One region of the Pseudomonas baltica genome, then DNA from elsewhere that is predicted to be linked to it. Evidence: predicted binding sites of a transcription regulator. Region 1 holds the regulator's gene; each other region holds the start of a gene.
The links. Region 1 encodes sigma-54, which starts transcription at its own class of promoters, with help from an activator protein. Its sites were predicted from a motif close to ANTGGCATNNANNTTGCTNT; they were not measured.
Positions count from the first base shown of each region.

Region 2: glnK (P-II family nitrogen regulator) is a predicted target of sigma-54. The motif match lies at 4,206-4,225, and genes of this name have one in related genera.
Region 3: flgB (flagellar basal body rod protein FlgB) is a predicted target of sigma-54. The motif match lies at 3,873-3,892, and genes of this name have one in related genera.
Region 4: REH34_RS11575 (pilin) is a predicted target of sigma-54. The motif match lies at 1,156-1,175, and genes of this name have one in related genera.

Region 1 covers NZ_CP134771.1:2,508,995-2,516,564, forward strand. The annotation lists gene REH34_RS11075 (ABC transporter ATP-binding protein) at 1-224, opposite strand, end outside; gene REH34_RS11080 (KpsF/GutQ family sugar-phosphate isomerase) at 455-1,429, shown strand; gene REH34_RS11085 (HAD family hydrolase) at 1,429-1,953, shown strand; gene lptC (LPS export ABC transporter periplasmic protein LptC) at 1,962-2,537, shown strand; gene lptA (lipopolysaccharide transport periplasmic protein LptA) at 2,524-3,066, shown strand; gene lptB (LPS export ABC transporter ATP-binding protein) at 3,066-3,791, shown strand; gene REH34_RS11105 (RNA polymerase factor sigma-54) at 3,974-5,467, shown strand; gene hpf (ribosome hibernation-promoting factor, HPF/YfiA family) at 5,545-5,856, shown strand; gene ptsN (PTS IIA-like nitrogen regulatory protein PtsN) at 5,868-6,332, shown strand; gene rapZ (RNase adapter RapZ) at 6,335-7,192, shown strand; gene REH34_RS11125 (HPr family phosphocarrier protein) at 7,209-7,481, shown strand; gene REH34_RS11130 (ZIP family metal transporter) at 7,520-7,570, opposite strand, start outside.
Region 2 covers NZ_CP134771.1:3,724,408-3,731,977, forward strand. The annotation lists gene REH34_RS16600 (alpha-2-macroglobulin) at 1-138, shown strand, start outside; gene REH34_RS16605 (DUF2300 domain-containing protein) at 140-1,759, shown strand; gene REH34_RS16610 (DUF2135 domain-containing protein) at 1,763-2,578, shown strand; gene REH34_RS16615 (LysR family transcriptional regulator) at 2,657-3,577, opposite strand; gene REH34_RS16620 (accessory factor UbiK family protein) at 3,757-4,014, opposite strand; gene glnK (P-II family nitrogen regulator) at 4,427-4,765, shown strand; gene REH34_RS16630 (ammonium transporter) at 4,801-6,144, shown strand; gene REH34_RS16635 (secondary thiamine-phosphate synthase enzyme YjbQ) at 6,399-6,824, shown strand; gene sutA (transcriptional regulator SutA) at 6,925-7,251, shown strand; gene REH34_RS16645 (HAD family hydrolase) at 7,341-7,570, opposite strand, start outside.
Region 3 covers NZ_CP134771.1:1,418,299-1,425,868, forward strand. The annotation lists gene REH34_RS06150 (flagellar basal body rod protein FlgF) at 1-611, opposite strand, end outside; gene flgE (flagellar hook protein FlgE) at 893-2,221, opposite strand; gene REH34_RS06160 (flagellar hook assembly protein FlgD) at 2,252-2,953, opposite strand; gene flgC (flagellar basal body rod protein FlgC) at 2,969-3,415, opposite strand; gene flgB (flagellar basal body rod protein FlgB) at 3,419-3,829, opposite strand; gene cheR (protein-glutamate O-methyltransferase CheR) at 4,157-4,984, opposite strand; gene REH34_RS06180 (chemotaxis protein CheV) at 5,048-5,974, opposite strand; gene flgA (flagellar basal body P-ring formation chaperone FlgA) at 6,037-6,786, shown strand; gene flgM (flagellar biosynthesis anti-sigma factor FlgM) at 6,949-7,254, shown strand; gene REH34_RS06195 (flagella synthesis protein FlgN) at 7,312-7,570, shown strand, end outside.
Region 4 covers NZ_CP134771.1:2,621,632-2,629,201, forward strand. The annotation lists tRNA gene REH34_RS11565 (tRNA-Thr) at 71-146, opposite strand; gene REH34_RS11570 (pilin) at 209-634, opposite strand; gene REH34_RS11575 (pilin) at 709-1,104, opposite strand; gene pilB (type IV-A pilus assembly ATPase PilB) at 1,334-3,034, shown strand; gene REH34_RS11585 (type II secretion system F family protein) at 3,038-4,255, shown strand; gene REH34_RS11590 (A24 family peptidase) at 4,260-5,129, shown strand; gene coaE (dephospho-CoA kinase) at 5,130-5,750, shown strand; gene yacG (DNA gyrase inhibitor YacG) at 5,747-5,950, shown strand; gene REH34_RS11605 (LLM class flavin-dependent oxidoreductase) at 6,429-7,568, shown strand.

The DNA of each region.
Region 1 (7,570 bases):
AGTTTGGGCAGGTTCTGGCCATTGACCCAGACCTCGCCGGCGGAAGGCCGCAGCTGCGCTCCCATCAACCGGAGAAGGGTAGTCTTGCCGCAACCGGACGGCCCCATGATGCCGGTTACCTTGCCCTTGGGAATACGAATATCGACGTTGTTGAAAATGCTGCGCGATCCTCGCTTGAAGGACACGCCCTTCAATTCGACCGCGTAGGCGTTATCGGCACTCAATTGAAACTCCTTTCGATGCAGCCTCTTGCTCGTGCGCATGGACGCAAAAGTGCCATACGAGGACCGAGATGGCCGAACAGGCGGCGAACTATATCACCGCAGACACAGACGGCCAAAGCTCGAAACGCAACAGAGTTTCTTCAAATGCATGAAAGTTATGATCGCACGTGAGGGTTTCACGTATTACCGCTATAATCGCCGCCTTTTCATCAGGCATTCCGATTTTCGACATGACTCAGGCCAACGAACTGATCCAATCCGCCCAGCGCACCATCCGCTATGAAATCGAAGCGGTCGAGGGCCTGCTGGCCCATATCGACGCCGATTTCGTGCGCGCCTGCGAGATGATCCTGGGCAGCAAGGGCCGCGTCGTGGTGCTGGGCATGGGCAAATCCGGGCATGTCGGCAAAAAGATCGCAGCCACCCTGGCCAGCACCGGCACGCCGGCGTTTTTCGTTCACCCGGCCGAAGCCAGCCATGGCGACATGGGCATGATCACCCGCGACGACATAATCCTGGCCCTGTCGAACTCCGGCACTACCGCCGAGATCGTCACCCTGCTGCCGCTGATCAAACGCCTGGGCATCAAGCTGATCAGCGTTACCGGCAACCCCGAGTCGACGCTGGCCAAGACTGCCGAGGTCAATCTCGATGTGCGCGTGGCTCAGGAAGCCTGCCCGCTGAACCTCGCCCCGACCTCCTCGACCACGGCCGCGCTGGTGATGGGCGACGCCCTGTCCATCGCCCTGCTCGAGGCGCGCGGCTTCACCGCCGAGGATTTCGCCTTTTCCCATCCCGGTGGTGCACTGGGCCGACGCCTGCTGTTAAAGGTCGAGAACGTCATGCATGGCGGCGCCGACCTGCCTCAGGTTCAACGCGGCACTTCGCTGAAACTGGCGCTGATGGAAATGACCCGCAAAGGCCTGGGCATGACGGTGGTTCTGGAGAGCGACGGGCGCCTGGCGGGGATCTTCACCGACGGCGATCTGCGCCGCACCCTGGACCGCGAGATCGACCTGCGCACGGCGCTGATCGACGACGTCATGACCCCCCGTGGCAAGACCGCCCGCCCCGAGATGCTCGCCGCCGAAGCACTGAAAATCATGGAAGACCATAAAATAGGCGCCCTGACCGTGATCGACGGCGACAATCGCCCGGTCGGCGCCCTGAACATGCACGATTTGCTGCGCGCCGGAGTCATTTGATGACCATGAATTTGCTAGAACGCGGCAAGCCCGTCAAACTGGCGGTTTTCGATGTCGATGGCATCCTCACCGATGGCCGCCTGTACTTTCTTGAAGACGGCAGCGAGATGAAGGCCTTCAACACTCTCGACGGCCAAGGGTTCAAGATGCTGATCGCCTCGGGCGTGACCATCGCGATCATTACCGGGCGCAAATCGCCCATGGTCGAGCGCCGCGCCAAGGCGCTGGGCGTAGCGCATCTAGTACAAGGGCGCGAAGACAAGCGCGTGGTTCTCGAACAATTGATGGCCGAACTGGGTCTGAGTTACGAACAAGTCGCCTATCTGGGCGACGACCTGCCCGACCTGCCGGCCATTCGCCGCGTTGGGTTGGGCATGACCGTACCCAACGCTGCACCTTTCGTGCGCCAGCATGCCCATGGGGTCACCCAGGCGCGCGGCGGTGAAGGCGCTGCCCGCGAGTTCTGCGAGTTGATCCTGCAAGCGCAGGGCAACCTCGATGCGGCTTACGCCGACTACCTGTAGAGTCAGATATGCCGAGCAAAAAGTTTCGCAACATTCTATTAATGTGTGCCTTGGCGGCCGTGCTGGTCGCCGTGGGTTACTGGAATATCAGCCCCGAACGGCTGCTGGACCCGCAGGCCGCCGCACAGGCCGATCCGACCCAGATCGACTATTACGCGACCAACGCCCACACCGTGCAGTTCAACCTCGAAGGCAAGCGCCAGTATGAAATGACCGGGGCCAAGGTCGAGCATATGAAGGTCAGCCAGATCACCTACGTGACCACGCCCGACGTCTACATGTACCGTGGCACCGAGTTCCCCTGGCACATCCAGAGCGTACGCGCCGAGGTCAATCCGGACGGCACTCAGGTCGAGCTGATCGAGAACGTCAGGGTTGCCCGTACCGACGAAAAGAAACGCACCACTATCATCACCGGTCCGCGCATGACTGTCTTCCCGCAGAAGCAATATGCGCAAACCGAGCAAAACGTTAGAATCGAAGCTGCCGGCAGTGTCACCACGGCGACAGGGATGAAGGCGTACTTGAACGACAGCAGGATGAACCTGCTATCCAACGTAAGAGGACAGTATGAGGCTCGTTAAAACCCTCCCTTTTTTGCTCAGCCTGAGCGCAGCACTGGGAAGCGCGAGCGCCTGGGCTCTGCCGACAGACCGCGATCAGCCTATTCATATTCAGTCCGATGACGCGCAGATCGATGACAAACAAGGCGTTGCGACCTACAAGGGCAACGTGATCATCACTCAGGGTACGCTGAAGATCACTGGCAACACGGTGACCATCACTCGCGCCGCCAACGGTGACGTCGACGTGTTCACGGCCGTCGGCAACCTGGCCTATTACGAGCAGAAGCCGCAGGTCGACAAGCCTATCGTTCAGGCCTGGGGCGTCACCATCCAGTACTTTGCGCCGCAAAACCGTATCGTGCTGATCGACAAGGCCAAGGTCATCAATGATGGCAACACCTCCGAAGGCGAGAAGATCGTCTACGACACCGTCAAGCAGGTGGTCAACGCTGGCCGTGGCAATGGCTCCAAGATCACTGCGCCGCGCCCTCGTATCGACATGGTGATCCAGCCGAAGAACAAGCCTGCCGACCAGAAGGCCAATTAATGGCGACCCTCAAAGCACAACACCTGGCCAAGGCCTACAAGGGCCGGCAAGTCGTGCGCGATGTCAGCCTGTCGATCGACAGCGGACAGATCGTAGGCCTGCTGGGCCCCAACGGCGCGGGCAAGACCACGTGCTTCTACATGATCGTCGGCCTGGTTCAGGCCGACCAAGGGCGCGTGCTGATCGACGACCTCGACGTCAGCCACCAGCCCATGCACGGTCGCGCCAAGTCCGGTATCGGCTATCTGCCGCAGGAAGCTTCGATCTTTCGCAAGCTCTCGGTCGCCGACAACATCATGGCCATCCTCGAGACCCGCAAGGAGCTCGACGGCGATGCCCGGCGCAAGGAACTCGAAAGCCTCTTGCAGGAATTCCACATTACCCACATCCGTGACAACCTCGGCATGAGTCTGTCCGGCGGCGAACGCCGCCGCGTGGAGATTGCCCGGGCCCTGGCCACGGCGCCCAAGTTCATCCTGCTGGACGAACCCTTCGCGGGCGTGGACCCTATCTCGGTCGGCGACATCAAGCAGATCATCCACCACCTCAAGGCCAAGGGCATCGGCGTTCTGATCACCGACCACAACGTACGTGAGACGCTGGACATCTGCGAAACCGCATACATCGTCAGCGATGGGCAACTGATTGCCGAAGGCAACGCAGCCGCTATCATGGCCAATGAGCTGGTCAAGGAAGTGTACCTCGGGCACGAGTTCCGCCTGTAGAAGTCCCCGCGCCCGGAGCGTTTTCCGCGGTCCTCCAAACCTTTTGGTTTAAATTGGACAAACGCTCTAGGCAAACACTCGGGTTTCAGGCATATAATTTGCTTACGACATAAAGCCGGGCGCTTCGGCGCCTTGTAGTGGATGGCGCTCTGCGCCGGCGAATAAGGTGTTAAGCCCCAGCCATGAAACCATCGCTCGTCCTAAGAATGGGCCAGCAACTGACGATGACACCGCAGTTGCAACAGGCCATCCGCCTTCTCCAGCTATCGACTCTGGATCTCCAACAGGAAATCCAGGAAGCGCTGGAATCCAATCCTATGCTCGAACGCCAGGAGGAAGGTGACGACTTCGATAACAGCGATCCGCTGGCGGACAATATCGAGCAGAAAACCACGCCGGACATCCAGGAGCCCACGTTCGAGAGCAGCGCCCCTACCGTCGACAACCTCGAAGAAGGCGAATGGGGAGAGCGTATTCCCAACGAGCTGCCGGTCGATACCGCCTGGGAAGACATCTACCAAACCAGCGCCAGCAACCTGCCCAGCAATGACGATGACGAGTGGGACTTCACCACCCGTACCTCGGCTGGCGAGAGCCTGCAGAGCCATTTGCTCTGGCAATTGAACCTCGCGCCGATGTCGGATACCGATCGTTTGATCGCCGTGACCCTGATCGACTGCATCAACAACCAGGGCTACCTGGACGAGACCTTGCAGGAAGTCTGCGACTCGTTCGACCCGGAGCTCGATATCGAGCTCGACGAGGTTGAAGCCGTTCTCCACCGCATCCAGCAATTCGAGCCGTCCGGGATCGGCGCGCGCAACCTCAGCGAATGCCTGCTACTGCAATTGCGCCAGTTGCCCCCGCGCACTCGCTGGCTGGCGGAAGCGCAGCGCTTGGTCACTGACTTCATCGACATGCTCGGCAGCCGCGATTACAGCCAGCTGATGCGCCGCATGAAGCTCAAGGAAGACGAACTGCGCCAGGTCATCGAACTGGTCCAGAGCCTCAACCCACGCCCAGGCTCGCAGATCGAATCTTCCGAACCCGAATACGTGGTCCCTGACGTCATCGTGCGCAAGGACAACGAGCGCTGGCTGGTCGAGCTAAACCAGGAAAGCGTGCCGCGCCTGCGGGTCAACCCTCAGTACGCAGGCTTTGTCCGCCGCGCCGATACCAGCGCCGACAATACCTTCATGCGTAACCAGCTGCAGGAAGCCCGCTGGTTCATCAAGAGCCTGCAGAGCCGCAACGAGACCCTGATGAAGGTCGCCACGCAGATCGTCGAGCACCAACGCGGCTTCCTGGACTACGGCGACGAGGCCATGAAGCCGCTGGTCCTCCACGATATCGCCGAAGCGGTCGGCATGCACGAATCGACGATTTCACGGGTCACCACGCAGAAATACATGCACACGCCCCGCGGCATCTATGAATTGAAATACTTTTTTTCAAGCCATGTCAGCACCTCCGAAGGCGGTGAATGCTCGTCTACGGCGATTCGGGCAATCATCAAGAAACTGGTCGCAGCGGAAAATCAGAAAAAGCCATTGAGCGACAGCAAGATCGCTGGTTTACTGGAGGCACAAGGCATCCAGGTAGCACGTCGCACCGTCGCCAAGTATCGCGAGTCTTTGGGAATCGCTCCCTCCAGCGAACGCAAGCGGTTGATGTAGCGCCTGGATGCGCCACAGCGTTCCAGTGGCAGGCCTTCAGCCTGTCTCTTTATGCACTGGCAATAAGGAGAAGCGGTATGCAAGTCAACATCAGTGGACACCAACTGGATGTGACCGAGCCCATGCGCAGCTACGTAGGCGAAAAACTCGCCAAACTTGAGCGGCACGTCGGCAAGATTACCAACGTGCAGGTGATCATGGAGGTCGAGAAGCTGAAACAGAAAATCGAAGCCACCCTGCACGTCGCTGGCGCCAAGGATATCGTTGCCAATGCCGAACATGATGACATGTACGCTGCCATCGACCTGCTGACCGACAAGCTCGACCGACAATTGCTCAAGCATAAGGAAAAACAGCTAAGCCAGCTTCAAGGTGCTGCTGCTCGCTGATACCCCAACCCATGATCCGACTTGAAAATATCCTGACCCCTGGCCGTTCCCTCGTGAACGTGCTGGGGAGCAGTAAAAAAAACGCCATCGAAAAGATCGCCGATCTGATCGCTGAACAGGTGCCCGCGCTGCCTCAGCAGACCGTGTACGAAGCGTTGCTTGCCCGTGAAAAACTCGGCTCGACCGGTTTTGGCAACGGTATCGCCATCCCCCATTGCCGCCTGAAGGGTTGTGACGCGCCCATCAGTGCCCTGCTCCATTTGCAACACGCCATAGATTTCGATGCAATCGACGGCGAGCCGGTGGATCTGTTGTTCGTGTTGTTGGTGCCCGAGGCTGCCACCGACGCACACCTCGAATTGCTCCGCCAGATCGCCAGCATGCTCGATCGAAAGGAAGTTCGTGACAACCTACGCAAGGCCAGCAGTAGCGAGGCCCTGTACCAAGTCGTGTTGGACGCCCAGAACGGTCAGTAATCATGCGTTTGATCATCGTCAGCGGTCGCTCCGGCTCCGGCAAGAGCACAGCCCTGGATGTACTGGAAGACAACGGCTTCTACTGCATCGATAATCTGCCGGCCGGCTTGCTGCCCGAGCTGGCGGAGCGCGCACTGATCCATACCGAACTGGCCCAGCCACTGGTAGCCGTCTCCATCGATGCCCGCAATCTGCCCAGCCATCTGAGCCGCTTCCCGGAGCTGCTCGATGAAGTCCGCGGCCGTCATATCCAGTGCGACGTGCTTTATCTGGATGCCGACGAAGAGACACTGCTCAAACGCTTTTCCGAAACTCGCCGGCGACACCCGCTGAGCAGCGCCAATCGCTCCCTCGCCGAAGCCATTCGTGTCGAAAGCGATCTGCTGGGGCCGATTGCAGACCTCTCCGACCTCAAGATCAACACCACCAGCCTCAACCTCTATCAGCTGCGCGACATCATCAAACTGCGGCTGCTGGACAAACCCGAAGCGGGCACGGCTTTCCTGTTCGAGTCCTTCGGGTTCAAACGCGGAATGCCGGTTGACGCCGACGTGGTCTTTGACGTGCGCTGCCTGCCCAACCCCTACTGGAAGCCCGAATTGCGCGAGCAATCGGGGCTGGATCAACCGGTGGCCGACTACCTGGCCGCTCAGCCGGATGTCGAAGAGATGTTCCAGGACATCTCCGGCTACCTGCTCAAATGGCTGCCGCGCTTTGCCGCCAGCAACCGTGCTTACGTGACGATCGCCATCGGCTGCACCGGCGGGCACCATCGTTCGGTATATCTCACCGAACGCTTGGGCAAGCTGCTGCAACCTGCCCTCAAGAATGTCCAGGTCCGCCACCGCGACCTCAGCTGAAAGGACCCACCCCGCGATGCCCGCTCTTGAAATCACCATTATCAACAAGCTTGGCTTGCATGCCCGCGCGGCCGCCAAGTTCGTCGGCGTCGCCGGCCGTTTTCCCTGTCAGGTCCGTGTCGGCCGCACCCCTGAGACCATGGTCGATGGTAAAAGCATCATGGCCGTGATGATGCTGGCAGCCGGCAAAGGCACACAGATCCACCTGAGCACCGAGGGTGAGCAGGAGCAGGACGCTCTGGATGGATTGGTGAAACTGATAAACGACAAGTTCGACGAAGGCGAATAATACCGTGCCCACACAGGATTGATTTGCGCCCTTCCCCGCTAACCCAAAGCGGTATCCATCAGCATCATCAGGCAGAACCCTACGCACAG
Region 2 (7,570 bases), 1.2 Mb from region 1:
CTGCGCTTGCGCCACCTGGTGCGCTTCTCGCAGAAGGGTCAGTTCAACTTGCCGCCGGTGCGTTTCACCCAGGTCTATGCGCCGCAGCATCAGGCCCAGGAACAGAAACCGGCGCTGGGCCAGGTCACGGTCAACTGACATGACCCGGCCTCTGTTCTGGTTATTGCTGTGTCTGCTACCTGCGCTGGCGACGGCGCAGGAGGAGCCCCTGCGCCTGGGCTTCAGGGGCGAACTGCTGACACTCAGCCCAACGCAGCTGATTGCCCGTGAACCCCTGCCGCCCGACTTGCAGGCGCCGCTGGGCAGCCTGTGGAAGATGTTCGTCTACAGCTGGCTGGTGGATACCGATGCCCATGAGCCGCCGTACACCTGTCGCGGCCAAGCCAAGGACGAAGTCTATTGCTGCACTGCCGGCGCCAGCATCGAGCGCGATCAGGCGCTGGTGAAGTCCTGCGGGTTGTACTTCGAGCCGGGGCGTCTGGGCATTACCGCGCAGGATTGGCGCGATTACTGGCAGGCGCGGCAGGCGCCCCAGTGGTTGCTCGACCTGGCCTTTTTGCAGCCTTCGACGCGAGTGCCGGTGGCCGAACTGCTGAACGTGCTGGCGGTATTGCCAGCGCAGGCGCAGATGCGTCGCGTGCTGCTGGATGTGGTGCTCAACGCGGCGGACGGCGATGTGGTGGGCGAGCTGGGCGGGCGCTTGCGGGTGAAAACCTGGAGCTGGCTGGGTGATCAGGACCCGACCTCGCGCCAGGGCGGCTTTGGCGGGTGGACGGCCGATGGCACGCCCATCTGGGCCGGTGGGCGCGGGACCAGTCAGATGGTGCTGCGCCATTACGCGCAGGCACTGGCTGAAATAGTGCCGGTGGACTGGCCGGCAGACGCCGGGCGTTGCGTCGAAGTCAGGCTGTTTTCCCGTTATCCGATCGCGCAGGTGCTGAGCGGTGATCGCGTGGCACCGAGCGGACCGTTGCAGGGCGACTACCGGGTGGCGTTCAGCAACGGCAACCAGTTGGCGATTCACAGCGACGGCGAGCTGTTCTTGCTCAACGACAAGCTGGTGGCGCGCCTGGACCGCGAAGAATACGTCGCCCGCGTGCTACAGCGCGAAGCCCGGCCCGAGCCTGCCGAGGCCGCCAAGGCCCTGGCGATCGCCATTCGCACCTACCTGCTGCAGAACGCAACGCGCAGCGGCGACTGCCTGAGCATCGATGACAGCAGCAACCGACAACGTGTAGCGCCGCGCCCGGCCGCTGCCGATTCGCGGGCGATTGCCGCCTGGACCAGCGACCTGGTGCTGGCTGGCAGCAGTGTCACCTACCACTCCGATCAGCCGGGGCCGGACAAACTCTCCTGGCAGCAGGCCGTCGAGCAGGCCAACGCCGGGCAGCGCTTCGATGCGATCCTGCTGCACGCCTACCCGCGCGCCAGCCTCAGCCGTTGGGACAACCCCGTCGCTTCCTGCGAGGCCCTGCCTGCGGCTCAGGACTGGCTGCAAAGCCAGCGGCGAGCCTGGCGCCAGCGCCTGGAAAACCAAGTCGGTTACAACGAAGTCAGCACCTTTGCGGTCTGCCGCCTGGCGTTTGGCCGGCCCTACGTCGACCGCGAGCGCCAACGCATCTACGTACGCGGCGTGCTGTCGCTGCAAGACCGTCTCGACCTGACCCACGAATACCTGCACCTGGCCTTTGACGCACATCCCAACGGTCAGGATGAAACCTACATCGAAGGGCTCGCCCGTCATCTTTTGCTGGAATAGGCCATGACACTCCGTTATCCGCAGGTCTTCCTGTTCATCTGCTGCTGTGGCGCCTGGCCGGCGACGTTCGCCGCCGACGCCGCAATCAAGCTCGATACTCCGGTGGGCGGCTGGCATTCCGGTGCGGTCGACGGCGACGGCGAGCACTACCAGCAGACCGTCAACTACCCGGCCTCGTCGGTCAACACCCCGGTGGGGCAGGCCAACACAGCGCGCATCGCCGGGCAGATCAAGGCCACGCCCAAATCAGCCGAGCCGGGGCGCTTGATCGTCAACGGCGTGAGCATGCCGTTGAAGATCGACGAGGCCGGCCGTTTCGATCGGCCATTCTCGTTCCCCAGGGGCAGCAACAGCGTCGAGGTGCGCAGTCCTGACGGCCAGCAACGCCATCGCACGCAGTTCATCAATGCCGGCAGCGGCGCCACCCCGGCCAAGTTGCGCGTGTTGCTGTCATGGGACAGCGACGGCACTGACCTGGACTTGCATGTGGTCACGCCCGACGGCGCGCATATCTGGTACGGCGACCGGGTCGCCGCCAACGGCGCCGCTCTGGATGTCGATGTGACCACCGGCTATGGCCCGGAGATCTTCTCCATGCCGGCGCCGATCAAGGGCCAGTATCTGGTGTACCTGAACTACTTCGGCGGCGGCTATCGCAGCGATGAGGACGGCCAGGAGGATGCCGTGCAGCCACTGACCACGGCCCAAGTGACGGTGATTACCGAGGAGGGCACGCCGAGCGAGAAGATCGAAACCTTCGTAGTGCCCATGCGCGCGGTGGGCGAGCTGACGTTGGTGAAGGCGTTCAGCTATCCCTGAGGACGCGTAATCGCAAGGATTTCGAACATCTCGGCGTGCAACTGATCAACCCCTGGCAGCTCGCCTGAGCGTTAAACATCAAAGCGCCAACCCGGCCCGATCGCCCATATACATCTCCAGCCGCGAGCGCAGCCAGCGTTCGGCCGGGTCGGTGTCCATGACGCTCAGCCAGACCATCGACAGGTCCAGCGGCGGGGTGTCGAAGGGCACCGGCTCGTCGAACAGGTTGCCCCATTTGGCCATGGCCCTGGCGGCGTAATCGGGAAGGCCGGCGAGCAGGTCGGTGCCCGCCAGCAGAGCCGGCAGCGAACTGAACTGCGGCACCGAGAGCACCACGCGGCGTTTGCGCCCGATCTCTTCGAGCCACTCATCGGCGATGCCCGAAGTGTTGGCGGTGTGCGATACCAGGACGTGGGGGCGGGCGCAGTACTCGTCCAGCGTCAGTGGTTTATCCGAGGCATCCGCGCGCAGCACTCGGGCATGCATGCGCCGCAGCAGCTTGCGCTTGGCGTTGGCGGGCAGGCCGCGGGTCTGGCTGATGCCGACGGTGATATCGCCGCTGGCCAGCAGGTCGGGGATGCGCCAATAGTCGACGTGCTGCACTACCACCACGATGTTTGGCGCTTCTTCGCGCATCGCCCGCAGGAAGGGCGGCAGCAAGCCGAATTCGACATCGTCCGAGAGGCCGACGCGAAAGGTCATGGAGCTGGTAATGGGGTTGAAGTCATGGCTCAGGCTCAGCGCCACGGACATGGCATCGAGCGCGGGGCCAAGGTGGCGGATGATTTCTTCGGCGCGCGAGGTGGGCTCCATGCGGTGGCCGACACGGACGAAGAGTGGGTCGTTGAATAAGGTGCGTAATCGGTTGAGCGCTGCACTGATTGTGGGCTGCCCCAGAAACAGTTTTTCTGCCGCGCGGGTGACGTTGCGCTCCTGCATGAGGGTTTCGAACACCACCATCAGGTTGATATCGGCCTTGCGCAACTCATTGCGGTTCATCGGCAGTGTTCCTGCTCATCCCTTGTCAGAGCGGAGTGTAGGAACAGCGCGGGGTTTGCTGCAATAGCTGTTTCGCCTGTGCGGGCCCCGTCGCGGGCAAGCCATGCTCCCGCAATGGAAGGTGCGCTCCTGTGGGAGCAAGGTTTGCCCGCGAAGAGACCCTCAGCGACGCTGCTGAATCAGGGCTGTTGAGCGAGGCGCGCTTCTAGCTCGGCGACCTTGGCTTCGAGGCTTTCCAGGCGAGCCCGGGTGCGGGCCAGCACGACCATCTGGCTGTCGAACTCTTCGCGGCTGACCAGATCGAGCTTGCTGAAACCACTTTGCAGCAAAACCTTGAATTGACTCTCCAGCTCGGCCTTGGGCTGGGCAGTGTCGCCACTGAACAGTTTCGAGGCGTGATCGCTCAGGGCATCGAGAAGGGCTTTGGGGGCGAGCATGGCGAATATCCTGAGAATAAGGCCGCCCAGTGTATCACGCAGTGTCTATAGTCAATGAACGGTGCGCGGCGCACGGTTTTGGCGCATGAGGTGCAGGCGTCATGCACCATCAGCGTGCGACTCAAGGGTGGCAGCGCCGAGCAGAGCGGGCAGCCGCCGAGCAATCAGCGGAAAACGCCGGGTTTGCAAGACATGGCAAGGTTTCTGCTTAGTCGCAAGTGACCCATGCACTGATGCAGTCGCTGTGACGATGCAGTGCGCAGGCAGAGCGGGAAGTGTTTCGCAAGGAGCAGTTTCTGGTGTCGGTCTGGGGATGCAAGACCGGCGACGCGTTACAAAGCCAGTTACTGCGCTTAGACTTGAGCTGGGTTTGTTTTCCTGGGGCAAGTCCACCAATTCGGGAGAGAGTTTCATGAAGCTAGTCACTGCCATCATCAAGCCATTCAAGCTGGACGACGTCCGCGAATCGCTGTCGGAAATCGGCGTGCAGGGTATCACTGTCACGGAAGTCAAAGGCTTCGGTCGTCAGAAGGGTCACACCGAGCTGTACCGCGGCGCGGAATACGTGGTTGATTTTCTGCCCAAGGTGAAGATCGACGTCGCTATCGACGACAAGGATCTGGACCGGGTAATCGAGGCGATCACCAAGGCGGCCAACACCGGCAAGATCGGGGACGGCAAGATCTTCGTGGTCAATCTGGAACAGGCTATTCGGATCCGTACCGGCGAAACCGATACAGACGCAATCTAAAGCCGCTTCATAATAAAGCCCCAGGAGTAAACAATATGACTCTGCGTCAATTCGCAGGGCTAGGAGCCCTGTTGTCCCTCGTAATGCCAGGCCTGGCCATGGCAGACGAGGTGGCAGCCCCCGTCGCCCCTGTCCTCAACTCCGGCGACACGGCGTGGATGCTCACGTCTACGGCGCTTGTGCTGTTCATGACCATTCCTGGCTTGGCGCTGTTCTACGGCGGCATGGTCCGTACCAAGAACATCCTGTCGGTAATGATGCAGTGCTTCGCCATCACCGGCCTGATCAGCATTCTGTGGATGATCTACGGCTACAGCATGGCCTTCGACACCACGGGCATGGAACAGGGCGTCGTCAACTTCAACTCCTTCGTCGGCAGCATGTCCAAGGCCTTCCTGAGCGGTATCACCCCCGCCAGCCTGACCGGTCCTGCGGCATTGTTCCCTGAGGCGGTGTTCGTCACCTTCCAGATGACCTTCGCGATCATTACCCCGGCACTTATCGTCGGTGCGTTCGCCGAGCGTATGAAATTCTCCGCCATGCTGGTGTTCATGGGCATTTGGTTCACCCTGGTCTATGCGCCGATCGCGCACATGGTCTGGAGTGGCAACGGTGGCCTGCTGTGGGACTGGGGCGTCCTGGACTTCGCTGGCGGCACCGTAGTGCACATCAACGCTGGTGTGGCTGGCCTCGTGGCTTGCCTGGTACTGGGCAAGCGCAAAGGCTACCCGACTACCCCGATGGCCCCGCACAACCTGGGCTACACCTTGATCGGCGCGGCCATGCTGTGGGTCGGCTGGTTCGGCTTCAACGCCGGTTCCGCTGCCGCGGCCAACGGTACTGCCGGTATGGCGATGCTGGTTACCCAGATCGCTACCGCCGCCGCTGCGCTGGGCTGGATGTTCGCCGAGTGGCTGACCCACGGTAAGCCAAGCGCACTGGGCATTGCCTCGGGCGTGGTCGCTGGCCTGGTTGCCATCACCCCGGCTGCCGGTACCGTTGGCCCGATGGGCTCGCTGGTCATCGGTCTGTCCGCTGGCGTGGTGTGCTTCTTCTGCGCCACCAGCCTCAAGCGCAAACTGGGCTACGACGACTCCCTGGACGCCTTCGGCGTGCACGGTATCGGCGGTATCCTCGGCGCGATCCTCACCGGTGTATTCGCAGCGCCTTCGCTGGGCGGCTTCGGCACCGTGCAAGACATCGGCGCACAAGTCTGGATCCAGTGCAAAGGCGTTGGCTTCACCGTCATCTACACCGCCATCGTCACGTTCATCATCCTCAAGGTGCTGGACGTGGTCATGGGCCTGCGTGTAAGCGAAGAGGAAGAGTCCGTCGGCCTCGACCTGGCGCAACACAACGAGCGTGGTTACAACCTGTAACGTTGCGCTTGAAGAAAAATGCCCGGTTCGCCGGGCATTTTTTTGCCTGGCATTTGTCATCTGTAAACGCGGCGCTTAGCGAGGGGGCCGGCTCCTGAAAAGCGTCGGCTGCGGTGCAGAGCAGACGGCTCATCTCGGGAGCTCGCCAGCCCTTGTCGATTGTCTGTTACCCACCCACACAATCAACCGCGCACGACCCCCTTTGTTTTTTCTCGCGGCGCGCTAGAATGCGCCCCGAACGTCTGGAGAAGCGTATGTGGCAGCAAACCACTATCACCTTGCGGGCTCGCCCTCGGGGCTTTCATCTGGTGACCGATGAATTGCTGGCCGCGCTGCCGCAACTGCGGGCCTGTCGGACCGGATTGGTGCATTTTTTGCTGCAACACACGTCGGCGTCCCTGACCGTCAACGAAAATGCCGACCCAGCGGTACGTCGAGATTTCGAACGTTTCTTCAATCGGCTGATCCCACAGGGAACAGCAGGCTTTGAACACAACGACGAAGGCGACGACGACCTGCCGGCGCACTTCAAGGCGAGCTTGTTAGGCTGTCAGCTGACGTTACCGGTAACCGATGGGCGTCTTGCGCTAGGAACCTGGCAAGGTGTCTATCTGGGCGAACACCGCGATCATGGTGATGCCCGCAGGGTGCTTGCCACGTTGTATGGCGAGGACGTTTGACCGCTGGTAAGCAGCGGATATGAATTTTTCCCGGCAGGGCTCGACAGGCGACCCGGCTGGGCTATAAATAATCTGCTTTCGCAAGTCATGAGGTAGAACAATGAGCGACGATGATCTGGAAAACGACGAACTCGAAGCGGGTGACGAGGACGATACCGAAGAAGGCCTGGAGGCAGTCGCCGAGGACCCGGTTGACGACGGTGGTGACGATGCCCCGGCCCCTGCGGCCAAGGGTGGCAAATCCAAGGCGGCGGTGTCGGTTGATGAGTTGCCGAGTATCGAGGCCAAGAACAAGGAACGCGATGCACTGGCTCGCGCGATGGAAGAATTTCTGTCGCGGGGTGGCAAGGTGCAGGAAGTCGAGCCGAATGTGGTGGCAGATCCACCCAAGAAGCCTGACAACAAGTACGGTAGCCGCCCTATCTGAGTGCTTGCGTCCCCAAAAAAGCCCGCCTTCGCTGCGGGTTTTTTTGTGGGCGACTGTTTGGTGCTATCCCCTGTGAGAGCAGGTTGCGGCTAGAGGTTGCGCAGCGTCTCGGGCAGCTGCGCCAGGCTGTGGATCTCGGCATCCGGGGTGTGCTCGGCTTCCCAGGGCTTGCGCTGCGGGTTGTACCAGATGGCCCGCAGCCCGGCTCGTTGCGCACCGGCGATGTCGTCGGTCGGGTGGTCGCCTACGTGTACCGCGCGCGAAGCCTCGGCGCCGCCCAGGCGCAAGGCTTCCAGGAATGGCGCCGGATCGGGCTTGC
Region 3 (7,570 bases), 1.1 Mb from region 1:
AGAAAGCCGGACGTCACTTGCACGTCGGCATTCACCGGGGCAGCCTTGCCGTCAGCGGTATGGATCAGGCCATCGACACCCTTGGTCATGTTCTTGAGGTCGGGTTTGACCAGCTTGATGCGGTCTACCTGCGCCAAGGCCTGAGGCGACTGCCCCATGCCGCGGACGCTGATGGTGCCGTCGCTGCCGATCTCGATCTTCTCATCCGGCGGCACCGCAATCGGCCCGCCGTTGCCCATGACCGGCAAGCCGCTGCCGGTGCGCAACACGCCCAGGGCATCGATGTTGAGGCTCGCCGAGCGGGTATAGGCTTCCTTGCCATCCGGGGTCTGCACCGCGATCCAGCCATCACCGCCACTGCCGCTGACGGCAATGTCGAGGTCACGGCCTGTTTCGATCATGGCGCCGGGCTGAAAATCGGTCGCCGGGCGCTCGGTCATGGCATAGGCGCGCGAGGGAAAGGTGTCGCCGAATACCGGCATCGAACGCGCCTGCTCCAGATCGCGCTGGAAGCCATTGGTGGAAACGTTGGCCAGGTTGTTGGCGTGCACCTTCTGCGCGAGCGCGTTCTGGCTGGCGCCGGTCATGGCTACATAAAGTAATTTGTCCACACTGTATCTCCGGTGACGGGCGACTGCCGGTTAGCGAATCGATAACAGTGCTAGAGCAATTAGTGGGCCAACTTTGAAAAGACCGCTACAAGCCTTGATTTAGAAGGATTGCGCATTGGAGCGAGGGAATGGTGAGCTGTATCAAGACGGAAATACGGCGCCCTGTTGCCAGGAGCGGCAAACTACCGCCGTCGGTTTTTTTGACGCGTTATACGAGGCAGTGCAAATCCCATTGCGGGAGCGACCGGGGTCGCTCCCGCAGGGTTTTCAGAGCGGGTCGATTACACCGACTGGATCAGCGTCTGCATGATGGTGCTTTGAGTCGAGATAGTCTTGGCGTTCGCCTGATAGTTGCTTTGTTCCTTGATCAGGTTGACCAGCTCCGAGGTCAGGTCGACGTTGGAGTCTTCCAGCGCGTTGGACTGGATGCTGCCCAAGGTCCCGGTTTCCGGCGTACCGATGACCGGCACGCCCGACGCGTACGACTCTTTCCACTTGGTGCCGCCGATCGGCGTCAGGCCCTGGACGTTGGCGAAGTTGGCGATTGCCACCTGGCCGATGGTCTTGCTCTGGCCGTTGGTGAAGGTGGCGAACAGCGAACCGGAGGAGTCCACGCTCAGGCTCGACAGCTCGCCGGTGGCGTAGCCGTCTTGCGTCTTGGCGGTAACGGCCGACGTCGCGTTGTACTGGGTGACGGAGGTCATGTCCAGGGTGATAGCCGCTGACGCAGTCGAACCGTTGCTGACCCAAGTACCGGCGGCATTCTGCGTGGCAGGGCTCCAGTTAGCCAGGCTGAACACACCGTTGACCACGCTCAGGCCAGCCGCGGCAGGCGAAACCGGCGTGGTGATGTTGGCGGTATCCAACGCACCCGAGGACGTGAAGCTGATCGGGTTGACCAGCGGATCGGTACCAGTGGTGGTATTGGTCGGGTCGGTCGGGTTGCGACCATCGACCGTGGTGTACATGGTCCAGTTGTTGCTGGAATCCTTGGCGAAATACTGGTTCAGCTGGTGCGAGTTACCCTGGCTGTCGAAGATTTCGGTGTTGTAGGTAAAGTTGTAGCTGTTGACGTTAGTGGCGTCGAACGGGGTCACGGTCGGCGTCGCCGCGCTGGAGTTGAGGTTCAGCGTCTCGGACATGGTCGACGTGGGCTTGGGGCTGAGGTTCGAGGTATCAATCTTCAGATTGCTGAGCACACCCGTCTGCAGGGTGCCGTTGGCATCCACCGAGTAGCCTTGCAGGTTGGCGCCCGAGCTGTCGACGATGTAGCCCGACTTGTCGCTGGAAAACGCACCGGCACGGGTGTAGACCTTGGTGCCGTTGTCGCTCATGGTAAAGAAACCGTCACCGTTGATGGCCAGGTCGAGGCTCTGGTCGGTGGTGCTGATGTTGCCCTGGTTGAACAACTGTGCCACTGATTGGGTCTGCACGCCGCTGCCGACGGTGGTGCTACCTGCCGTGGCCTTGATCGAGGCGGCATACTGGTCGGCGAATTCCGTGCGCGACGCCTTGAAGCCAGTGGTGGCGACGTTGGCGATGTTGTTGCCTGTTACATCCAGCGCTTTGTTGGCTGCCGCCAGACCGCTGAGACCGATATTGAAAGACATGCTGCTACTCCTGCGGCGGTGAGCCGGCCGTTAATTGGCGATCGTCTGGACTTTCGAGAGGGCCACGCTGCTGCCCCCAGCGAGATTAAGGGTCATTTCACCACCACTGGTGGTTGCCATGGTCACACTGCTGACCGTGGCAGGCAGGTACGTCGTTGCAGCCGTAGCGACACCATCGAGGGTCGTCGTGGCCTTGAAGCTGTAGTTACCGGCAGGCTCGGCAACACCCGAGGAGTTGAGGCCATCCCAGGTAAAGGCGGAGTTGCCGGTGGACTGGACACCCAGATCGATGGTATCGACCAGGCTGCCGGTGCTGTCGTACACACCCACGGTCGTCGCGGTGCTGGCACCGGTGACGGCCACCGTACCGGTGATGCCCTTGGTGGGATCGAGCACGGCCGTGTCGCTTGCCACGACCACCGAGCGACCGACCAGCGAGGAGGCTTGCAGCGCCTGCGACGATTGGTAGGTGGTGGCCAGGCTGTCGACCGTGGTGTTGAGGTTCTGCATGCTTTCAAGGCTGCTGAACTGGGCCATCTGCGACACGAACTGAGTGTTGTCCGTAGGGCTGAGCGGGTCCTGATTCTTGAGCTGGGTGACCAGCAATTGCAGGAACGCATCTTTGCCCAACGCGCTGCCGGCGGTGCCGGTAGACGGGTCGGTGGTGCTGGTAGTCGCTTGGTACTGGGCCAGTGCGGCGGCGCCAGTTGCCGTGGTTGAAGTCGTCGTCATGCTTTTGCGCCCCTATCACTGACCGAGGGTCAGGACCTTCTGCATCATGGTTTTCGCGGTGTTCATAATGTCCGCATTGGTCTGGAAGGAGCGGCTGGCGGAAATCATGTCCGCCATCTCTTCAACCACGTTCACGTTCGGGTAATACACATAGCCATCCTTGTTGGCGGCCGGCGAGCTGGGCTCGTAGCGCGCTTCCAGGTTGCTCTGATCTTCGACCACACCCGATACCTGCACACCGGCGCCCGACGAGTCGGAGTCGGCGAACAGCGAACCGCTGTCGCCGTTGCCCTGAGCGTTCTGGAACATGGTGGCGAATACGGGGTGGCGCGCACGGTAGGTCTTGTCGATGCTCGACGAGACGGTCTCGGCGTTGGCGATGTTACTGGCGACGGTATTCAGGCGAGTGGTCTGAGCACTCATGCCAGTACCGGCAATGTTGAAAACGCTGGCTAGAGACATGGCTTAATCCCCGCGCAGGGCCGAGATCAGCCCTTTGAATTTACTGTTTAACAAAGTGAAGCTGGCCTGAAAGTCCACCGAGTTCTGCGCGTAGTTCGATTGCTCGATCTGCGAGTCGACGGTGTTCTGGTCCAGCGACGGTTGAGTCGAAATGCGGTACATCAGCGCCGGATCGCCACCACTGTTGACGCCGGAAGCGTCGATATGACGGGCGTCGGTGGTTTCCAGGCTGAAGGCGCCATTGCTGGTGGTATCGCTCTGCTGCTTGAGGACAGCGGCGAAGTCCAGATCCCGAGCCTTGTAGTTCGGGGTATCGGCGTTGGCGATGTTGTTGGCCAGGACCTCGGCGCGCTGGGCCCTGAACTTCAATGCCTGTTCGCTGATGCCGAGCGCTTTGTCGAAACTGATGCTCATGTCTGAAACCCTTCGCGGCAGAGCTGATTCTCTTGTCAGAGATATAGCAATGCCTGTGCCAACTTTCATAAAGTCTGGAAAGGCTTGATCTAGAGGGGTTAGAGCAGATCGCCAGTACGGCAATGAGGGCGGCAATGCCAGAAAAGCGGCAATCCGATTCCGCCACGTGACGGCAAAGCGGCAATGCCCGCGTCAGTTTTGACGCCATTTTTACTGCTACCTGAAAACATTTGTGGGAGCCCGATTGCGCGTCAGGCGGCGAAGCCTTTAACAGCTTCGCCGCCTGATGCGCAATCGGGCTCCCACAGGGGGGGGTGATGCGGTGGGTCATTTAGCCTGGTAGATGATCCCCGGACTGCACTGGACCATCTGGTAATGATCCGGCAAGCCATTGAGCGCCTCGCTGGCCCCCAGAAACAGATAGCCGCCCGGCTTGAGGGTGCCATGGATACGCATGAGGATGTCCTTTTTCACCTGCGCGGAAAAGTAGATCAGCACGTTGCGGCAAAAGACGATATCGAACTTGCCCAGGCTGGCATAACTGTCCAGCAGGTTGAACGAGCGAAACTCCACGCGACTGCGAATCGGCGCCTTGATCGCGTAGCGACCACCGCCCTTGGGATCGAAGTAGCGCTGCAGACGATCCGGCGACAAGCCGCGCCCCAGTGCCAGGCTGTCGTACTCACCGCTCTTGCAGTTGGTGAGCATCGTGCCCGACAGATCGGTGGCGACGATCTGCGCGCCCATTTTCAACTGGCCTGGATTGCTGCGCTCGAATTCATCGAAAGTCATCGACAGCGAGTAGGGTTCCTGCCCCGACGAACACGCCGCCGACCAGACCCGCAAGCGTGCCCCCGGCGCAGCCTTGATGGCCTCCGGAATCACCTTGTTCTTCATCACTTCAAAAGGATAGGTATCGCGAAACCACAGGGTTTCGTTGGTGGTCATGGCATCCACCACCAACTCGCGCAGACCGCTGCGTGGCTGCGCAGTGACGCGCTGCACCAGCTCGGTCAGCGTCTTGATGCCCTGCTGTTCCATGAGCTTGTTGAGACGGCTGGAGACCAGATACTGCTTGTTGTCACCCAACAGAATGCCACAGGCTTTCTCCAGGAATACTCGGAACTGATCAAAATCCGCATTAGCCGTCGACACAGGTACCGCCTCTTTAAATCGTTTATTCGGCCGGGGCGAACCCCGGGCCGTTATTCGTGGACATTATTCGTGAAGCTTGATGCGTTCCACGACTCGGGATGCCAGATCGTCAGGCCGGAACTTGGCCAGGAAATCGTCGGCACCGACCTTCTTGACCATAGCCTGATTAAACACACCCGACAGGGAAGTATGCAGGACGATGTGCAGTTTCTGCATGCGCGAATCCGCGCGGACTTCGGCTGTGAGGGTGTAGCCGTCCATTTCCGGCATTTCGATGTCGGAAATCATCATCAGGAACTCTTCTTCAGGCTTCTTGCCCTCGTCCACCAGCTTGCGCAAGTAGTCGAGCGCCTGCCGACCGTCGTTCAGAGCGACCACCTCCACGCCCACCGTCTGCAGGCAACGGGTGACCTGCTTGCGCGCCACCGACGAATCGTCGACCGTCAGCACGCGCAGCGTAGTGGCCTTGACCTGGGTCGCGGCATCCACCACGCCGACGGAAATCGACTCGGACATCGGCGCCACCTCGGCGAGGATCTTCTCCACGTCGATGATTTCGACCAGCTTGTTGTCGACCCGCGTCACGGCCGTCAGGTAATGGTCGCGACCGGTACCCTTGGGTGGCGGATGGATCTCTTCCCAGTTCATGTTGACGATGCGTTCGACCGAGTGCACCAGGAACCCCTGAATCTTCAGGTTGTACTCGGTGATGATCACGAACGGATTGGCCACGCCTTCCAGACTCTTGCCGCCCGTGGCCAAGGCCAGGTCGAGAATCGGGATGGTCGCACCGCGAATATTGGCGACCCCGCGCACCACTGGATTGGACCTCGGCATCAGGGTGAGCTTGGGGCATTGCAGCACCTCGCGCACCTTGAAGACGTTGATCCCGTAAAGCTGGTCACCGTTGAGCCGGAACAACAGCAGCTCGAGACGATTCTGCCCTACCAGTTGGGTGCGCTGGTTCACTGAATCCATTACACCAGCCATTGTTCAGACTCCTTCACGCTCGTTCGACACGAAGTCGGCACGCGCCTTGCTATTAACCTTACATGAATGCCATTACGACATATTCCCGACGCATGATACGCAGCTTGCCAGTGATCCTGGCAGCGACTTGTTCACTCGCACTTTGCAACGTCAATGCCGAAGAATTTACGTCACCTGAAGAGCTTATCGGTGCAACACAGGGTTTTCTTGAGTTCACGGTAGAAGATTATCTGGCCACGGCACAAACCGAAGGTCGTTATGAGGTGACGGTCAACGATATCGATCCACGTCTACGGATGCCCAAGTGCGCCGAACAATTGACGGCAACCATGGCCAGCCCAGGCGCGCCACTGGGTCGGGTCAGTGTGCGGGTACGCTGCGACACCGCTACGCCCTGGACGGTTTTCGTGCCGGCACAGGTGAAATTGTTCAGGGATGTGGTGATGACCACCCGTCCCCTGACGCGCGATACGGTACTGGGCGCTCCGGACCTTGTCATGCGTGAACGCGATGTCGGCCTGCTGACTCAAGGCTATCTGACAGCGCTGGATCAGGCGGTAGGCTACAAGTTGACCCGACAGACGGTAGCCGACCAGGTGTTATCGGCGGTAATGATCGAACAGCCGGAGGTGGTGAACAAAGGTGACCATGTGGTGATCATCGCCAGAACCGGTGCCTTGGCGGTGCGCATGCCCGGCGAGGCGCTGGCCAAGGGTGCCATGAGCCAGCAGATCCCGGTGCGCAACTTGAACTCGCAACGGGTCATCAAGGCCAGGATCACCGGCCCGGGCGAGGTTGAAGTCTCGATGTAGACGCTGGCGGTACGGAGCAGCTTTTCTTACACTGTGTGTACTACACCGTGGAGAACAGACTCCGCAGCGGGCCTTGTGCTTTTTTTTCAGTATTTACCCTAAAGTTATTCGTACAGGGGTCGAAAACAAGGCAAGCGCCCACATACCAACGAGGTTTACCCCATGGCGATCGACCTGAGCCGACTGAACGGCAACTCACCGGTGCAAAGCACGACACGCACCAGTGGCACCAAGGACACCACCGCAGTTGACGCAACGACTGCAGTGAGCAAGACCACTGCGACGAGCGGCGAAGCTGTTCATCTCAGTGACGAGGCTCAAAAATTGCAACAGATCAGCGATAGCCTGCGCGATCAACCAACTGTCAACAGTGCCCGCGTAGCGGAGCTGAAGTCAGCCATTGCCGACGGCAGCTACCAGGTCGACAGCAAGCGCGTAGCCAGCAAACTGCTGAATTTCGAAGCTTAAGGCCAGGCCGACCGACCTCGCCGGGCTTCAGGACGTTATCTCACTCCAGAGCCAGCCATGCACGACACGACCTTGCTGCAATTGATCGAAGACGACATCGCCCCGGCAACCCAGCTACTCGAGCTGTTGCGGGTCGAATCCAACGCCCTGTTCGGGCGGGACATGCAGTTGCTAGAAACCATCCTGGCGAAGAAGCAGTCTTTGGTCGTCCAGCTCGAGCAGCGCGGACGCAAGCGCAGTCAGGTATTGGCCGCCATGGGTTTCGCAGCTGATCGCGAAGGCCTGAAGAACTACGCTGACAGCTCTCCCCAAGGCG
Region 4 (7,570 bases), 110 kb from region 1:
GGCCGGAACAGTAATTCAAGACGAAAAAAAACCGCTCAAGGCGGCCGTGGCGTGCTGGTGACGGGAGAAATGGTGCCGGAGATAGGAATCGAACCTACGACCTTCGCGTTACGAGTGCGCTGCTCTACCGACTGAGCTACACCGGCGGTGATGGTGGCGTAAATTAGCACTGTCGTCGCGACCGTGCAACGCCAGTGCGGGTTGCGTGTTAATTGGACGAGCCATGTGGGCAGCCAGCTGGCGCTAGAGAAGCATCAGCCGATGTTGAGCATGACCAACCGGTCACGCTGTTACGCGTCCAGGTTACAGTCTGCCCTTTTACCGAGGCAGGGCCATTGGCAAGCGTGCAGACAATTGTCCCAGCTCCCGTATTTGCATTGCTGGTGACAACCTGACTACTGCAGCTATAGGAACTGGCTGCTGCGCCTATATCGGCTGCGGAGGTAATGGTCGTACCTTGCACCAAGCTGATATCAAATATTTGCTTGAGGTTTCCGCCCTCTGCAACACCTGCCACAACAGATGCACGTCCTTGGTAAAGCGAATATGCAGGAATAGCGATGGCTGCGAGGACACCGATTATGGCGATCACAATCATGATCTCTATCAGCGTGAAACCTTTCTGGTCCGTCATAAAGGCACCTCGACATTAACGCAAAACGGCCTCGCTACGAGGCCGTCTCCAGAGCCATTACCGACCGTCTAGGATCACGAGCACCCTTTAGGCATATAGGCTGCGTCTATGTTGGCAGCCGTGCAAGACCAGCCAGAAGTGTCAACCCGATTTAAGGTGATTGTGCCAGTTGAGATTGCTGATGGCGCATTCTGCAATGTGCACTTGATGGAGCCGCTAACACCGGCTGTAATTGTCCAAGCACAGTTCTGAGTAGTCGCGGCGTTCAAGTTAGCGGCCGTTGGTGCTGTCCCACCATTTTGCAGATCTTCGAAGTTAGTGGTAAGCGCTTTAGCCTCAGCCAAACCCGCAGTGGCTTTTGCACGACCTTGGTATTTGGAATAGGCAGGAATTGCAATCGCAGCCAAAATACCAATGATCGCAATCACGATCATCAATTCAATGAGTGTAAAACCTTTTTGAGCTTTCATATTTACTACGCCTCCAATGGACAATCAGGTCGTTTGACCGTTGCAGGAGTATTAGCAAGCGTCGTGCCATGTCCCTGAACGTGTCCTCAAGCGGTATTTACGGCTGCTCCACCGGTTGGTGGGACGAGAAAACGCTAGAAACTGACATTTTACGTCACGCTGCACGTCCGATTTGGATCTAGTGCCCGACTACGCTATAAACCACCTATCCGAAGCATCAGGTACGACCATGAACGATATCGCTCTTTCAGGCTTGGCTAAGCAGCTGGTTCAGGCAGAAGTCATCACTGACAAGGCCGCGCAACAGGCTTACGCTCAGGCGCTTCGCAACAAGACGCCCTTCGTCCATTACTTGGTACAGAACAAGCTTGCCAAAAGCAGAGAAATCGCTGAGGTCGCAGCAGATCAGTTCGGCGTGTCATTGCTTGATCTCAAGACCCTCGATAAAGAGTCAAACCCACGCGGTGTCGTCAGCGAGAAGCTTATTCGCCAACACCATGCGCTACCGCTGTGGCGCCGCGGCAACAAGCTGTTCATCGGTCTGTCCGATCCTACCAACCACCAAGCCATCAACGATATCCAGTTCAGTACAGGTCTGACAGCAGAGGCAATTCTTGTAGAAGATGACAAGCTTACGGAGGCAATAGAGCGCTTCTTTGACTCCGGCAGCACTGGTTTGGAAGACTTGGCGGATGTCGATCTGGACGGATTAGACGTTGAATCTGTCAACGACGACCGCAATGAAAACATCGCAGGCCAGGACGCTGATGACGCTCCTGTGGTACGTTTTGTTAACAAAATGCTACTCGATGCAATTCGCGGCGGCTCATCAGACCTGCACTTCGAGCCCTATGAAAAAATCTATCGCGTACGCTTTCGGACCGACGGCATGCTCCGGGAGATTGCACGCCCTCCAATAAATTTGGCCAACCGGATCGCCGCGCGCCTCAAAGTCATGGCCAGTCTCGACATCTCGGAACGTCGCAAGCCGCAGGATGGCCGGATCAAGATGCGGATATCCAAGAACAAGGCGATCGACTTTCGGGTCAATACCCTGCCTACGTTGTGGGGCGAGAAGATCGTAATGCGGATCCTTGATCCCTCAAGCGCGCAAATGGGTATTGACGCGCTCGGCTACGAGCCCGAGCAGAAAGAACTGTACCTTCAAGCGCTGAAGCAACCTCAGGGCATGATCCTTGTTACTGGTCCTACGGGCTCAGGTAAGACGGTCTCTCTGTATACCGGTATCAATATTCTGAACACGGTCGATATCAATATCTCGACCGCAGAAGACCCGGTTGAAATCAATATGGAGGGCATCAATCAGGTCAACGTGAACAACCGCCAAGGATTAGATTTTGCTTCTGCGCTTCGGTCTTTTCTACGACAGGATCCAGACGTCATCATGGTCGGCGAGATTCGAGATCTCGAGACTGCAGAGATTGCTATCAAGGCTGCCCAGACAGGTCACCTTGTTCTCTCGACGCTCCACACCAATAGTGCCGCTGAGACCCTGACACGCCTGCAGAACATGGGCGTGGCCAGCTTTAACATCGCGACCTCTGTCAGTCTGATCATTGCCCAGCGATTGACGCGCAAGCTTTGCCCCGTGTGCAAGAAATCCGCTGAGATTCCACGCGAGGCGCTGATAGCCGAGCGTATACCGGTTGATCGAATCGGGACATTTACTATTTATGAGCCCGTGGGATGCGACCTTTGTACTGGGGGTTATAAAGGCAGACTCGGTATCTACGAGGTGGTCCGAAACACACCAGCGCTTCAACAACTGATCATGGAGTCGGGTAACTCGATCGAAATCTCGGCGCTTATGCGCAAGGAAGGCTTCAATGACTTACGAACCTCTGGTCTGCAAAAAGTCATGCAGGGGCTGACTAGCCTCGCCGAAATCAATCGCGTCACCAAGGACTAAGCAATGGCCTCCAAAGCAGTAAAGACCAATGTCTATATTTGGGAAGGCACTGACCGGAAAGGCTCGTCTATCTCCGGTGAAATGACCGGCACTAGTATTCCGCTGATCAAAGCGCAACTACGTAGGCAAGGTATCTCACCCGGGAAGATAAAGAAAAAAACCACCTCTATATTCAGCAAAGGCAAAAAAATTAAGCCGATGGACATCGCGTTGTTTACGCGCCAGATGTCAACCATGATGAAAGCCGGCGTTCCGCTACTGCAATCGTTCGACATCATTGCCGAGGGCGTTGAAAATCCAAAAATGCGCGATCTGGTACTAGCTTTGAAGCTAGAGGTTGCGGCAGGCAATAGCTTTGCCACCTCGCTAAGGCAAAAGCCCGAGTATTTCGACGACCTATACTGCAACCTCGTCGATGCCGGCGAACAGGCAGGCGCACTCGAAGCATTGCTGGATCGAGTTGCGACTTATAAGGAAAAAACCGAGGCGCTCAAAGCAAAAATCAAGAAGGCAATGACTTATCCAATAACGGTTTTGGTCGTCGCGCTCATCGTATCGTCGATCTTGCTTATTAAAGTAGTGCCGCAATTTCAGGCCGTGTTTTCCGGCTTTGGCGCGCAGTTGCCGGCGTTCACACTGATGGTCGTCAATCTTTCAGAAATCATGCAGGCATGGTGGTGGGTGGTCTTGGGCGCGATTATCGCATTCATGTACGCATTCAAATACGCTTTTAAACGTAGCCAACGCATGCGCGACGGTATCGACAGAGGCCTGCTGAAAATACCGGTCATTGGCCAAATACTCTATAAATCGGCCATCGCCCGCTACGCTCGCACGTTATCAACCACCTTCGCCGCGGGCGTACCCTTGGTGGAGGCGCTGGACTCTGTAGCAGGGGCTGCCGGCAACGTGGTGTTCAAGATCGCTGTAGGGAAAATCAAGCAAGATGTTTCCAGCGGCACACAACTCAATACCTCGATGCGCGCCACTGGAGTGTTTCCAAGTATGGCTATTCAGATGACGTCCATCGGCGAAGAGTCGGGTGCGCTGGATGAAATGCTGGATAAAGTAGCAGGTTATTATGAAGCAGAAGTCGACAACATGGTCGACAGCCTTACCACCCTGATGGAACCAATGATCATGGTCATCCTCGGTGTCGTCGTCGGGGGTCTAGTAGTCGCCATGTACCTCCCCATCTTCCAACTCGGCTCAGTCGTCTAACCCCATGTCCCTACCCGAATTCCTGGCCAGTTCCCCCCTGGCCTTCACCCTCTGCTCCCTGCTCCTCGGCCTCCTGGTCGGCAGCTTCCTCAACGTGGTCATCCACCGCCTCCCCATCATGCTCGACCGCGACTGGCGCACCCAATCCCGAGAAATCCTCGACCTGCCCGCCGAGCCGCCAACCGAGCGCTACAACCTGATCCTCCCCAACTCCACCTGCCCCCACTGCAACCACAAAATCCGCGCCAGCGAAAACATCCCGATCCTCAGCTACCTGTTCCTCAAAGGCCGCTGCTCCGCCTGCCAGGCCCCCATCAGCAAACGCTACCCCCTCGTGGAACTCGCCAGCGGCCTGCTGACCGCCTTCATCGCCTACCATTTCGGCTTCGGCTACCCGGCAGGCGCCTTCATGGTCCTCACCTGGGGCCTGCTGGCGATGAGCATGATCGACGTCGACCGCCAGCTTCTGCCCGACGCCATTGTGCTGCCATTGCTCTGGCTCGGCCTGATCGTCAACAACTTCGGCCTGTTCACCGACCTCTCCAGCGCGCTGTGGGGCGCGGTGTTCGGGTATCTGTCGCTGTGGCTGGTGTTCTGGCTGTTCAAGCTGGTGACCGGCAAAGAGGGCATGGGCTACGGCGATTTCAAGCTGCTGGCCATGCTCGGCGCCTGGGGAGGCTGGCAGATCCTGCCGTTGACGGTGCTGCTGTCATCCCTGGTAGGCGCGGTGTTGGGCGTCATCCTGCTGAAGCTGCGCGATCAGGCGACCAGCACGCCGATCCCCTTTGGTCCTTATCTGGCGATTGCGGGCTGGATTGCATTGCTGTGGGGTGGTCAAATAACCGCCTCGTACATGCACTTCGCCGGATTCTAAATGACCACAGCTGCAAAACCCTGGGTGTTGGGCCTGACCGGTGGTATCGGCAGCGGCAAGAGTGCCGCCGCCGAACGCTTCGCCGAGCATGGCATTCATGTGGTGGATGCCGATCAGGCCGCGCGCTGGGTCGTGGAGCCCGGGCGGCCGGCGTTGCAGCAACTGGCCGAGCATTTTGGCGTGGATATTCTGCAGCCCAGCGGGGCGCTGGATAGATCAGCGTTGCGTAAACGCATCTTTGAAGATGCCGAGCAGCGGCGCTGGGTCGAGGCGCTGTTGCATCCGCTGATCGCGCAGGAGATCGCCGATAATCTGGCTCAGGCGACGTCGCCTTACGCGGTGTTCGTGTCGCCGTTGATGGTGGAGTCCGGGCAGTACAAGCGTACCGACCGGTTGCTGGTGATCGACGCGCCCACCGAGCTGCAACGCGCGCGCACGCTGAAACGCGATACCACGACCGCCGAACAGGTCGAGGCCATCCTCAAGGCCCAGGCCAGCCGCGAACAGCGCTTGGCCTTGGCTGACGACGTCGTGCTCAACGACCGCGATCTGGCCTGGCTGCACAGTGAGGTCGATCGCTTGCATCACTTTTATCTGAATTTGCCTGGAGCTTCTGAATGAGCCAACCCTTGACCGTCGAATGCCCTACCTGCGGCGCGCCTGTGGAGTGGAACGCGGCCAATATCAACCGTCCGTTCTGTTCTGATCGCTGCAAACTGATTGACCTGGGCGCCTGGGCGTCGGAGGAGCACAAGATTCCGGTGAGTCCGGATGCCGAGGATGATCTGTTCTCGGATGATTTGCCGCCCCGCGAGCATTGATTTTGGGTGGGGGTTGAGGGCCCTTTCGCGGGCAAGCCTTGCTCCCACAGGTGTACGACTCAGGTCCGTCAACTCTGTGGGAGCAAGGCTTGCCTGCGAAGGGGCACTGAAGAACACCATCAGCCAACAGCAACTGTTGCGTTTCGCCGCCGCGCGAGCATTGATTTTTGGGTGGGGGCTGAGGGCCCTTTCGCGGGCAAGCCTTGCTCCCACAGGTGTACGACTCAGGTCCGTCAACTCTGTGGGAGCAAGGCTTGCCCGCGAAGGGGCCCGTGAGAACACCATCAGCCAACAGCAACTGTTGGGTTTCCAACACTTGCAGAACAATAAGCACGGCAGCCAACACCGCCACACCCTGTCCGCCTACCCCCGCCCCCATAAAATCCCCAGCTATTTCAACACCCTGCAACCGATCCCAAGGTAGCGGCACAGCCGTTGCAATCACCCTCTGACGAACGTGAACGTCGGAGTGTGCCCTTTGCCTTTGTTGCCCTCGCCCCTGGATTTTCCCGACAGCCCAGTCTCCCGCGCTTTCGCTCAGCCCTTGATGCTCGGTTTGTTCCTGCCGGTGCAATCCGGCGGCTGGAGTCCCTCGGCCCTGCCCCGCAGCACCGACTGGCGTTTCGAGTACAACAAGCAGCTGACCCTGCGCGCCGAGGCCCTGGGCTTCGACCTGGTGTTCGCCTTGGCCGAATGGCTGGGCAAGGGCGGCTATGGCGGCGAGATCCGTTACCACGACGAGTCGCTGGACGCCTTCATCACCCAGGCGGCGCTGGCCTCGGTGACCGAGCGCATCCTGCTGATCTCGACCCTGCACGTGCTCTACGGCCCCTGGCACCCGCTGCACCTGGCCAAGTTCGGCGCCACTCTGGACCATATCAGCAACGGCCGCTGGGGCCTCAACCTGGTGACCGGCCACCGCCATCGCGAGCACCGCCGCTTCGGTCAGGAACCCATCGAGCACGACCAGCGTTACCATCAAGCCGATGAATTCATTCGCGTGGTCCAGCAACTCTGGACCGGCACCGAAAACCTCGATTTCAACGGCGACTATTACCGCCTCGAAGAAGCCTACAGCAGCGTCAAGCCGCGCTTCGGCCGGCCCGTGCTGGTCAATGCCACCGGCTCCACGGCCGGCATCGATTTCGCCGCGCGGCACTCGGACATCATCTTTACCACCAGCCCCGGCAGCGCCGAGATCGAAGACGCGCTGGCCAAGCTGCCCGACCACCTGCAGCGCATCAAACAGGCCGCCAAGGGCTACGGCCGCGAAGTGCGGACCCTCATCAACCCGCTGGTGATCTGCCGCGACACCGACGCCGAAGCCTGGGAAGTGCACGCCGCGATCACCGCCGCCGGCGACCCTGGCACCCTCGAAGGCCATGCCCGCGAGGCCAGCGATGCCCATGCCTGGCGTGGCCATCAGGCGGCGCACCGTTACGTGGGCGGCAACATCCAGCTGGTGGGCAGCCCCGAGACGGTGGTGCGCGACATCATCCGCCTCAGGCAAGCCGGTATCGATGGCATTCAACTGAGCTTCTTCGATTTTGCCCCTGATCTGGAACAGTTCGGCGCGCGCGTCTTGCCGCTGCTGTACCAGGCCGGTCTGCGCCACTGATC